2 regions of the Arthrobacter sp. 210 2 genome follow, and region 2 is predicted to be linked to the other one. Evidence: predicted binding sites of a transcription regulator. Region 2 holds the regulator's gene; the other holds the start of a gene.

Region 1 (5,085 bases), on a different contig from region 2:
GTGCTGCCGGTGTGGCGGCTGAACTTCGTCTACCGCGCGGTGGACGAGGACCTGGTCCTGCAGCTGAGCAAGAACTTTTACGACGGCGGCCTGCGCCGGTTGCCGGAGGGCCAGTCCGCCACAGGGCTGGACCGGTCCCTGCTGGTGGAATACCTGCCGGACGGAACAGGGCTGCCCAGTGCAGACCACGAAGGCGTCGAGTCCGTAGTGGCAGAAGTCAACCGGGTGGTGGAGCTGGTCTTTGAGCACGCACGGCTGCGCCCGCGTACCTCCCTCGCCGTGGTCACTGCCAGCCTGCGGCACGCCGCCCGGATCGGTGAGTCCATCCGCCTCCAGCTGCCTAACCATCCGGGCCTCGCCGGATTCTTCGGCGCCGGCCCCGAGTCCTTCCGGGTGGTCGACCTGGAACGCGCGCAGGGCCTGGTGCGGGACCACGTCATTTTCTCGCCGGGCTTCGGCCGGACCCCGCACGGGCGTGCCCTTCACAGCTTCGGGCCGCTCTCGGCCGAGGGGGGCCGCGAAAAGTTTGCCCTGGCCATGACCCGCGCCCGGCGCTCCATGCATGTCCTGACGTGCTTCCGCCCCGAAGACCTGGACCACACCCGGCTGACGCACGGAGCCGTGGACCTGTACGCACTCCTGGACCGGGAGATTTCGGGCAACACCGATCTCGGCACTCCCGCGTCGCGCGCCGCCGCCAGCGAGCAGGCCCTTGGCGCAGACCCGCTGGTTGCGGACCTGGGGGACCGCCTGCGTGCACGCGGTGCACGGGTGTGGCATCAGTACGACGGCGCCATTGATGTGGTGGCAGCCGCTGATCCACTCAACACCATGGGCCAGGACGACGCCGACCTCCCGTGGCCTGTGGCCATTGAGTCCGACGGCACCGAACAGTACCGCACCATGAGTGTCCGGGAGCGAAGCCGGCTGCGGCCGCAGCTGCTGGAGCGCCTGGGCTGGCGGTACATGCCGCTGTGGACCATTGAGGTGTTCACCGATCCGTCAGCCTGCGCTGACCGGATCGCAGGGTACCTGGGCCTGGAAAAGATGGCGCTTCCGGCGCGGCCGGCGTCTGTCGGTTTCCTTGACGACGACGTTGATCAGGCGCTCAATGATATTGACGCCGCTCAGCCCGCCCCGGTTTCCTACGTAAGGCATTCCACCCGCCCGGCTTCAGGACGCCGGGCCGGCGACATGGCCGACGCCCAGGTTGGGCAGCCTGCCGGCGGGCACGCCGGGGTTGAGCCCGTAGAGGGTGAGCCGGTGCAGGGTGAAACGGACAGCAGCAAGGAGGCGGGCCACATGGCCAGCGAAGAGAAGAACAACAGCGCTGCCGACGGCGGGCCGGCATCGGCTGACACCGCGGCTGCTCCGGCTCCCGCGCCCGTGCCGGGTGATACCGAAGGGATCCTGCCCAGGACGGCGTCGGAAGACGATCCCCGCGCCTGGGGCGACCGCGAGGATGACCACGACGCCTGGCTGAAGGAACAGAAACCGCCGCACTGGGGCTGACGCCAACTGGGCTGACGGAACAGAAGCACAACGACACGCGCCGTCGAGAGATGCGCCGACGCCCGCAGGGTTCCCTGGCCGTGGAGCCGGACGGCCTTGCGAGGCTAGGGGTGCGGCCGGTCAGGGAGGTCCCACCAGGACGAAAAACAGTTTGCCTTGGGTTGACGCTCCGGCGAGCCGGGCTGCCTGTGCCGCATCGGCGGCCACCACAATCAGCCCTTCGGTCTCCTGGGTTCCGAGCCACTGCCCGCCCTGGCCGCCCTTTGTGGACGTCCACAGCACTGGCACACCGGTTGCAAGGACCTCCGACGGTTCCTGCTGGTCGAAGCCGTTGGCTGCTGTCAGTACCACGTTGACCAGCTGGCCCGGGGACACCAGCTGGATGGACGAGGGGTCGGCCATCCTCAAGGGAACGGCAGCTGAACCTGGCGCGCTGCCCGTCAGCAGGCCGGGACCCACCAGCTGGGCGTCCGTCAGCAACTGGCCCTTGCGCAGCGGAGCTGCCAGTTGTTTCCCGGCCGCCTCGGCCTGGTCGCGGAGGAACCCGTCCGCCAGCATGCCCGGAGGCACCTGTACTTGGGCAAGGTCTGCCGCCGCCATGGCCGACCCGGCCGGCAGGTCCCGGGCGGCAGCCAGTGCGCTCACGGTGTAAACCGGTGCCGGAGTCAGCTGATGGACCGTGAGTGCTGCCGCCGCGCACAGAAGCAGTGCGACGGCAAGGCGCCGGTTGCGGCTCAGCCATCCCGCGAATCTCGCAGCCGGGCGGCTGGTCCCGGAACGGCGGGAAGGACGGGGCCTCCGGTTGCGGTGGAGGAACCCGGGAGTGTCCCGGCGGGCGCGAAGCGGGTGTGCAGGCATGACCCCACGCTAAGGGCGTTGCAAAAGCAAACGACAGCGGCCCCGCGCCTATGTGGACAACGTCCGAAGGGGACGTCCAGTCACAAGGCGCGGGGCCGCCGTCGAAATGGCGGACGCTGAATCAGCTGGCGGCAGCCGCCGGAACGGAGGCCGCGGCGGCAGCTGCGGGAGCGGGTGCGGTGGACGCAGGCGCCGCGGGAGCTGCAGACACGGTGCTGCCTTTGGAGTCGCGGGAGTCGGTGCGGTAGAAGCCCGAGCCCTTGAACACGACGCCCACGCTGTTGAACTTCTTGCGCAGGGTGCCCTCGCACTCGGGGCAGGACGTCAATGAGCTGTCCGAGAAAGACTGGACAATATCGAAGGCATGGCCGCAATCCTTGCAGGCGTAAGCATATGTTGGCACTGGTGCTCCTCCTCTTGGGCAAACGAGAGGTCCCGTGCTGCCACCTGGTAATCCATTAGCAGTCGCAGGGCCTGAGTGCTAATTCTATCATCCTCCGGCGCCCCCGCCACCTGGGCTCAAACTCCGCTGGCGAGCGACCTGAGCCCGGACGGTGCCAGGACGGCGGGTACGGGACGGTCGAACTCTTCAGCGGGAATGTGCCCGGCCGGAAGCAGTTCATCGTCGTAGATAACAGCGGCCAGCGGAATTTCCTTCCCGGCGGTCGCAAGATGACCAAGAAATTTGTCATAGTAGCCGCCGCCCTGGCCCACCCTGTTGCCCTCAAGATCCACTGCGGTTGCTGGGATGAACAGGGCAGTCGCTTCGCCCGCCACATCGGGTCCATGCCGGGGCCCGGCAGGTTCCAGGATGGGCGCATACTTGCTGCGCTCGAACCCGGCCTCCGGACTCCAGAAAACCCAGCTGAGTTCCCTGCCGGGTTCGCAGACGGGAAGCAGGACCTGGTGGCCGTTGCCGTGGAGGGCGGTGATCAGGGGAAGGGTGGGCGGTTCCACACCGATGCCCAGGTACACGCAGAACGTGGCCGGCTTCCCGCCGGAGAGGGATTCCGCCCACGCCGCACCGTGGACGGCGAGGGCGGCCCCGGCGGCCTCCAGATCGGCGGGAGTCAGTGTTGCCCTGCGCCGCCGGTGCGCTGTGCGGATGCCGTCCTTGGCGGCAGCGTCGAAGGCGTGCCTCGTGTTCGTCTTTTCAGGCATGGTGCATGTCCTCCGATTGCCCGCCGTTTGGCGGTTTCCGTGGCGCCCCCAGGGAGGTGGCGGCCGGTCCTTAGATTACTGAATGCTTGACGCTGACGTTAGATTAGTCCGGTGAGTACCAGTAACCCGAGAGTTCGCAAAGCCGTCATCCCCGCTGCCGGGCTGGGTACCAGGTTCCTTCCTGCCACCAAGGCCATGCCCAAGGAAATGCTTCCCGTGGTGGACAAGCCTGCCATCCAATACGTGGTTGAGGAAGCCGTCCACGTGGGTCTCAACGATGTCCTGATGATCACGGGACGGAACAAGCGGGCGCTGGAGGACCACTTTGACCGCGTCCCGGCGCTGGAGTCCACGCTGGCGGACAAGGGTGACACCGAAAAGCTCGCGTCCATCCAGGCGGCCAGCAACCTCGGTGACATCCACTATGTGCGCCAGGGGGACCCCAACGGCCTGGGCCATGCAGTGCTTCGCGCCAAGCAGCACGTTGGCGACGAGGCATTCGCCGTCCTTTTGGGCGACGACCTCATCGATGCCCGGGACGAACTGCTCAGCACCATGATCGACGTGCAGGCCAAAACCGGGGGCTCCGTCGTCGCGCTTATCGAAGTGGAACCCTCACAGATCAGCGCCTACGGCTGCGCGGATATCCAGGAGATCGACGGCGAAGGGTACGTGCGCATCAACCGGCTGGTGGAGAAGCCCACCGCCGACGAAGCACCGTCCAACCTGGCCGTGATTGGCCGTTACGTGCTGCACCAGGCCGTCTTCGGTGTCCTTGAGCGCACCGGTCCGGGGCGTGGCGGCGAGATCCAGCTGACCGACGCCCTGCAGGAACTGGCCACCGGTGACGGCGAAGGCCACGGCGTCTACGGCGTGGTGTTCCGCGGGCGCCGCTACGATACAGGCGACAAGCTGAGCTACCTCAAGGCGTGCGTCCAGCTCGCCATCGACAGCGACGATCTGGGTCCCGGCCTGCGGGAGTGGCTGCCGGGCTTCACCAGCGGCCTTTCCAAGTAGCACCATGCGCCTTGGCCCTGTCTGGCCCGTGACCCTGGAATGCGGCGACCTGGTCCTGCGCCCCATCAGGTACCGGGACAAAAAAGAGTGGACTGAAGTCCGTTCCCGCAACACCGAGTGGCTGGCACCGTGGGAAGCGTCCAATCCTGACCCGCGCGGAGGCCTGCCGGACTACCGGCAGATGGTGCGCTCCCTGAATGCGCAGGCGGCCCAGGCCACTGCGCTGCCGTTCGTCATTACCGAGCGCGTGCCCGGCAGCAGGAATCCGGCCATCATCGGCCAGCTGACCGTCTCGTCCATCGTGTGGGGATCAGCCATGATGGCGACGCTGGGGTACTGGGTGGACCAGGCGAAAGCCGGGCGGGGCATCGCCCCAACTGCGGTGGCGCTCGTCACCGACCATTGTTTCCAGACGCTGGGGCTGCACCGAATGGAAATCAATATCCGGCCGGAAAACGGGCCCAGCCTGCGGGTGGTGGAGAAACTGGGTTTCCGGGACGAGGGGTACCGTCCCCGCTACCTGCACATCAACGGCGA
Region 2 (5,085 bases):
GGACCAGGACCAGCCGGACATCGGGGCGGTCTTCGAAGGCCACCGACGTGCACTCGACCTCCAGAGCCGAGGAAGAAGCCGCGGTGACGCGTCCGCTCATCCGCGTGCCGGCACCGTCGACAATGTCCACAGCTTCACCGGGTGACAGCCGTTTAACCGCAACAGCGTGCCTGGCTTCGGGTCCTTCCAGGATGAACCGCGTCGCGGGCGCGACGCCGTCCAGGGACCCGGCGGGAGTGAAGAAGACGGGGTTGCTCACCGCTACAGGTTACCGAGGCGATCCCGGAGTTTGGCGAACATGCCGCCGCTGGCAGCGAGTTTGCCCTCGGTGATCTGCTCGCCGCGCATCTTGGCGAGCTGCCGCAGGAGGTCCTCCTGGGCGGCATCCAGCTTCGCGGGGGTCTCAACCTGCAGGTGCACCTTCAGGTCGCCGCGGCCGTAGCCGCGCAGGTGGGTAACGCCGAGGCCGCGGAGGGTGATGATCTCACCGGACTGCGTTCCGGGCTTGACGTCGATTTCCTGGGTCCCGTCGAAGGTCTCAAGGCTTACCTCTGTACCCAGCGCTGCGGCCGTCATGGGGATGTTCAGCGTGGCGTGCAGGTCGTCTCCGTCGCGGACGTAGGTGGCGTCATTGTTGACGCGGATTTCCACGTAAAGGTCACCGGAGGGTCCGCCGGCGGGCCCGGCCTCGCCCTGGCCGGAGAGCTGGATCCGGGTGCCGGTGGCCACGCCGGCGGGAACCTTGATGGTCAGGGACCGGCGGCTCCGGATCCGTCCCTGGCCGCTGCATTCGTTGCAGGGGTCCTTGATGACCGTGCCGAAGCCTTCGCAGCTGCCGCAGGGCGCAGCCGTCATGACCTGGCCCAGGATGGAGCGAACGGCCCGCTGGACCTGGCCGCTGCCTCCGCAGATGTCACACCGTTCGGGGTGGGTGCCGGGCCGGCAGCATGATCCCTCGCAGGTGGGGCAGGTGACCGCGGTGTCCACTTCGAGTTTCTTGTTGACGCCGAACACCGCATCGCGGAGGTCGATCCGGACACTGATGAGGGCGTCCTGTCCGCGGCGGACACGGGAGGCAGGCCCGGTGGAGCCGCCGGCGCCAAAGAACGTGTCAAAGATGTCCTGGAACGCGAAGCCCTGGCCGGCGTAGCTGCCGCCGCCGAATCCGTTGTCCGTACCGTTTTCATTGCCGGTGGTGTCATAGACGCGCCGCTTTTGGGGGTCGGAAAGGACCTCGTACGCGTGGGTTACTGCCTTGAAGCGGTCTGCGGCGTCCTCACCCGGGTTAACGTCCGGGTGCAGGGTCCGGGCCAGCTTGCGGTAGGCCTTCTTGATTTCTTCGCCGGTGGCCTCCGGTGAGACTCCAAGGACGTCATAGTGGCTGCTCAAAGTTCGTATCTCTTCCTTGTTGTACTGCCTGCATGCGGGGTGCCCTGCCCGTGGTTCCGGCTGCCTAAGCGCCGGGACCGCCGGTCAGGGTCCCAGTATCCGGGAAAGGTAACGGGCAACAGCCCTGACGGCGGCCATGGTGGTGGGGTAGTCCATGCGCGTCGGCCCCAGCACGCCAATCTTGGCCGTGCTGTCCGGGCCGTATCCCGTGGCCACGACGGACGCCTCGGAAAGGCCGTCGTAGGGGTTCTCGCGGCCGATGCTGACGGCCACGCCGCGGTGGTCCTGCGCCATCTCGCTCAGGAGCCGCAGCATGACCACCTGCTCCTCAAGGGCTTCCAGGACGGGGCCGATGCTGAGCGGGAAATCGACGTTGGACCGTGCAAGGTTCGCCGTTCCCGCCATCACCATCCGGTCCTCACGGCTGCTGTGCGCCAGCACCTCCAGCCCGTGGGCCAGCGCCTGCGCGGCCAGCCTCTGGCCGGGACTGACCGCCGACACCACGGCCGGAAGTGACTGGGCCAGCTGGCCCAGCGGCGTTCCTGAAAGGGAACCCAGGAACCGGGTCCGCAAGGCGGCCAGGGCGTCGTCCCCCAGGTCCTGCCCGACGTCGATGACCCGCTGTTCCACCTTGCCGCTGTTCGCAATGAGCACCACCAGCACCTTGCGGGGAGCAAGCAGGACGAATTCGATGTGCCGGATCAGGGCACGGCTCAGGTGCGGATACTGGACAACCGCTACCTGGTTGGTCAGCTGCGACAGCAGGCGGACCGTTCGGTCCAGGACGTCGTCAAGGTCGTCCGAGCCCTCCAGCAACGACTGGATGGCCCGGCGCTCGGCCTGCGACAGGGGTTTGACGGCCGAAATCTGGTCGACGAACAGACGGTAGCCCTTGTCCGTGGGAATCCGGCCCGCGCTGGTGTGCGGGGCGGTGATCAGGCCCTCGTCCTCCAGCGCCGCCATATCGTTGCGGATTGTCGCACTGGAGACGCCGAGATGATGCCTCTCGACCAGGGCCTTGGATCCCACCGGCTCGCGGGAGTGGACGTAGTCCTCCACGATGGCCCGCAGTACTTCCAGCTTGCGTGGCTCGCTCACACTCCACCTCCATCCAGGGTCAGGGCGGCCGTGCCGCCCGCACCGCGCCACCACCAGGGTTAGCACTCGACATGCCTAAGTGCTAACAGTCTATTATGCCTCGGGCCGTTGTTAGCATTGGTACCGCTCCGGGCGAAATTCCGGTGCACTGATCTAGCGCTAGGCGGAGTCGATCCATGGATTACCAGAACTGGGGCCCCCGGGACATGTCCGCGCCCGTCCGGACCCAATTGCCCGAAGTGCCGGTTGAGCGCGGCATGGTGCTGGAGGACGTCCAGTCCGGTTGGGTCGGCGCCGTCACCCGGGTGGAAAAGTCCGGCGGAATGCACGTGGTGGTCCTCGAGGACCGCCGCGGGAAGTCACGGACCTTCCGGCTGGGCTTCGGTTTCCTCCTCGAAGGCCGCGCAATCCGCCTGATGCCCCCGGCACCCCGTCCGGCGACGGCCGGCCCCGCCGCCGGAAGGACTGCCTCCGGCTCCGTGCGGGTTGCCGGCCAGCGCGCACAGGTAGCCAAGGCCAGCCGCATCTGGGTGGAGGGAAAGCACGACGCCGAACTGGTGGAAAAAGTGTGGGGAGACGACCTCCGGGTGGAGGGCATCGTCGTCGAACCCCTGCACGGCATTGACGACCTGGCCGGCGCAGTGGCCGACTTCCGGCCCGGACCGGGACGGCGCCTGGGCGTGCTCGTGGACCACCTGGTGCCGGACTCCAAGGAGTCGCGTATTGCCGATGCCGTCATGGCGTCTCCCGGCGCGGCCGGGAACGTGCTCATCGTGGGCCATCCGTACGTGGACGTGTGGCAGGCCATCCGGCCCGCTGTCCTCGGCATCGAGAAGTGGCCCGTTGTGCCGCGCGGGCAGGACTGGAAGACCGGGATCCTGGCCGCTTTCGGCTGGCCGCACGACACGAAGGAAGACATCGGGCTGGGATGGCAGAAGCTGTTGGGGGCCGTCCGCAGCTATGCAGACCTGGAAGCATCCCTGCTGGGGCGGGTTGAGGAAGTGATCGACTTCCTCACTGTTCCCTGATTGGGCAGCCAACACCCGGATAGCCAGTATTCTTGGTACTGCGGTGCCTGTGAAAAAGGGGCAGGCCCGCACCCAACCACCGGCATTCGCACCATTTGCACTCTCGAAGGAACAGACTGTGTCAGAAAACGCACGTGATCACAGGGACAGCCAGGGCGGCGCGGGCCGCTCGGAATACCACGGCGTCCCGGCGAATGCGCTGCCCCTGACGGCGGGCGAGGACCGGCAGTGGGCCACGCTGGCGCACTTTGGCGGGATCCTCGGCTGCGTTCCTGCCCTGCTGATCTTCCTCATTTTCAGGGACCGTGGACCGTTCACCGCCCAGGAGTCCAAGGAAGCCCTCAACTTCAGCCTTCCGCCCACCATCGCGGCCGTGGTGGCCAATATCCTGGTGTTCATCCCCGTGATCGGCAACATTTTTGCCGTGATCGCGACCCTCATCTGGATCGCCCTGACCTGCTTCTCCGTGGCCGCCGGCATCCACGTCAACCGCGGCCAGCCGCACCGCTACCCGTACAACCTTCGCTGGATCAAGTAGCGTTCCAGCAACAGGGGGCCACACCCGCGGGGTTCCCTGGCCGAGCTTGCGAGGTCAGGGTGCGGGTGGGGAGGGTCACTCCCTACCCAACAACCACGCGTTTTTGGGCAGGGAGTGACCCCGTGTTGGTTTAGTGGGTTACTCGGGCAGGATGCGGCGGACCACGGCGTCAGCCAGCAGGCGTCCCTTGAGGGTGAGGACCAGTTTCCCCCGGAACGCCGCGGCCGGGTCCACCAGGCCGTCGGCAATCAGCCCGGCAATCTCATGGCGACCCACGGCGCTCAGGGCGGCCACCTCAAGCCCGGCCTGAAGGCGGGCTTCCAGCATGACGCGCTCGATGTTCCGGGTTTCCAGGTCCAGGGTCTCCCTGCCTGCGGCCGGGGACAGGCCCTGCGCCAGGCGGCCGGCGTAGGCAGTGGGGTGCTTGACGTTCCACCAGCGGACACCGCCCATGTGGGAGTGCGCGCCGGGGCCGATCCCCCACCAGTCGTCCCCGCGCCAGTAGGCGAGGTTGTGGCGGCAGGCATGGTCCGGGGTACGGGCCCAGTTGCTGACTTCGTACCAGCCCAGCCCGGCTTTGGTGATCAGCTCATCGGCGAGCTCGTACTTGTCCGCATGGTCGTCGTCGTCGATTCCGGGTACCTCCCCACGGCGGATCTGGGCAGCCAGCTTGGTGCCGTCCTCGATGATCAGCGCGTAAGCGCTGATGTGGTCCGGACCGTACGACAATGCCGTTTCCAGGGTGTGGCGCCAGTCGGCCAGGGACTCCCCCGGCGTTCCATAGATCAGGTCCAGGCTGACGGCGAGACCCGCCTCGCGCGCCCACTGCACAACCTCCGGCACCCGGCTGGGCGTGTGCGTCCGGTCCAGGACCTTGAGCACATGCGGAACAGCCGACTGCATGCCGAACGAGATCCGGGTGAATCCGGCCTCCTTCAAAATGGCGAGGGATTCGGGCGTGACGGAGTCGGGATTGGCCTCCGTGGTGACTTCGGCGCCGTCCTCGATCCCCCACTGGTCGATGGCCGTCCG

What was found. Region 2 encodes HrcA, which represses chaperone genes, less so after heat shock. Its sites were predicted from a motif close to TTNGCACTCGNNNNNNNCGAGTGCNAA; they were not measured.
Region 1: a site for HrcA is predicted at 2,829-2,855, ahead of AC5RWA_RS04195 (FmdB family zinc ribbon protein). Genes of this name have one in related genera too.

The regions. Positions count from the first base shown of each region.
Region 1 covers NZ_JBNHIE010000001.1:876,433-881,517, forward strand. Annotated here, with positions in the region: gene AC5RWA_RS04185 (AAA family ATPase) at 1-1,512, shown strand, start outside; gene AC5RWA_RS04190 (RcpC/CpaB family pilus assembly protein) at 1,633-2,370, opposite strand; gene AC5RWA_RS04195 (FmdB family zinc ribbon protein) at 2,492-2,773, opposite strand; gene AC5RWA_RS04200 (5-formyltetrahydrofolate cyclo-ligase) at 2,890-3,531, opposite strand; gene galU (UTP--glucose-1-phosphate uridylyltransferase GalU) at 3,643-4,548, shown strand; gene AC5RWA_RS04210 (GNAT family N-acetyltransferase) at 4,553-5,085, shown strand, end outside.
Region 2 covers NZ_JBNHIE010000012.1:129,993-135,077, reverse strand. Annotated here, with positions in the region: gene AC5RWA_RS19330 (16S rRNA (uracil(1498)-N(3))-methyltransferase) at 1-259, opposite strand, end outside; gene dnaJ (molecular chaperone DnaJ) at 262-1,389, opposite strand; gene hrcA (heat-inducible transcriptional repressor HrcA) at 1,474-2,487, opposite strand; gene AC5RWA_RS19315 (DUF3097 domain-containing protein) at 2,664-3,515, shown strand; gene AC5RWA_RS19310 (DUF4870 domain-containing protein) at 3,634-4,053, shown strand; gene hemW (radical SAM family heme chaperone HemW) at 4,192-5,085, opposite strand, start outside.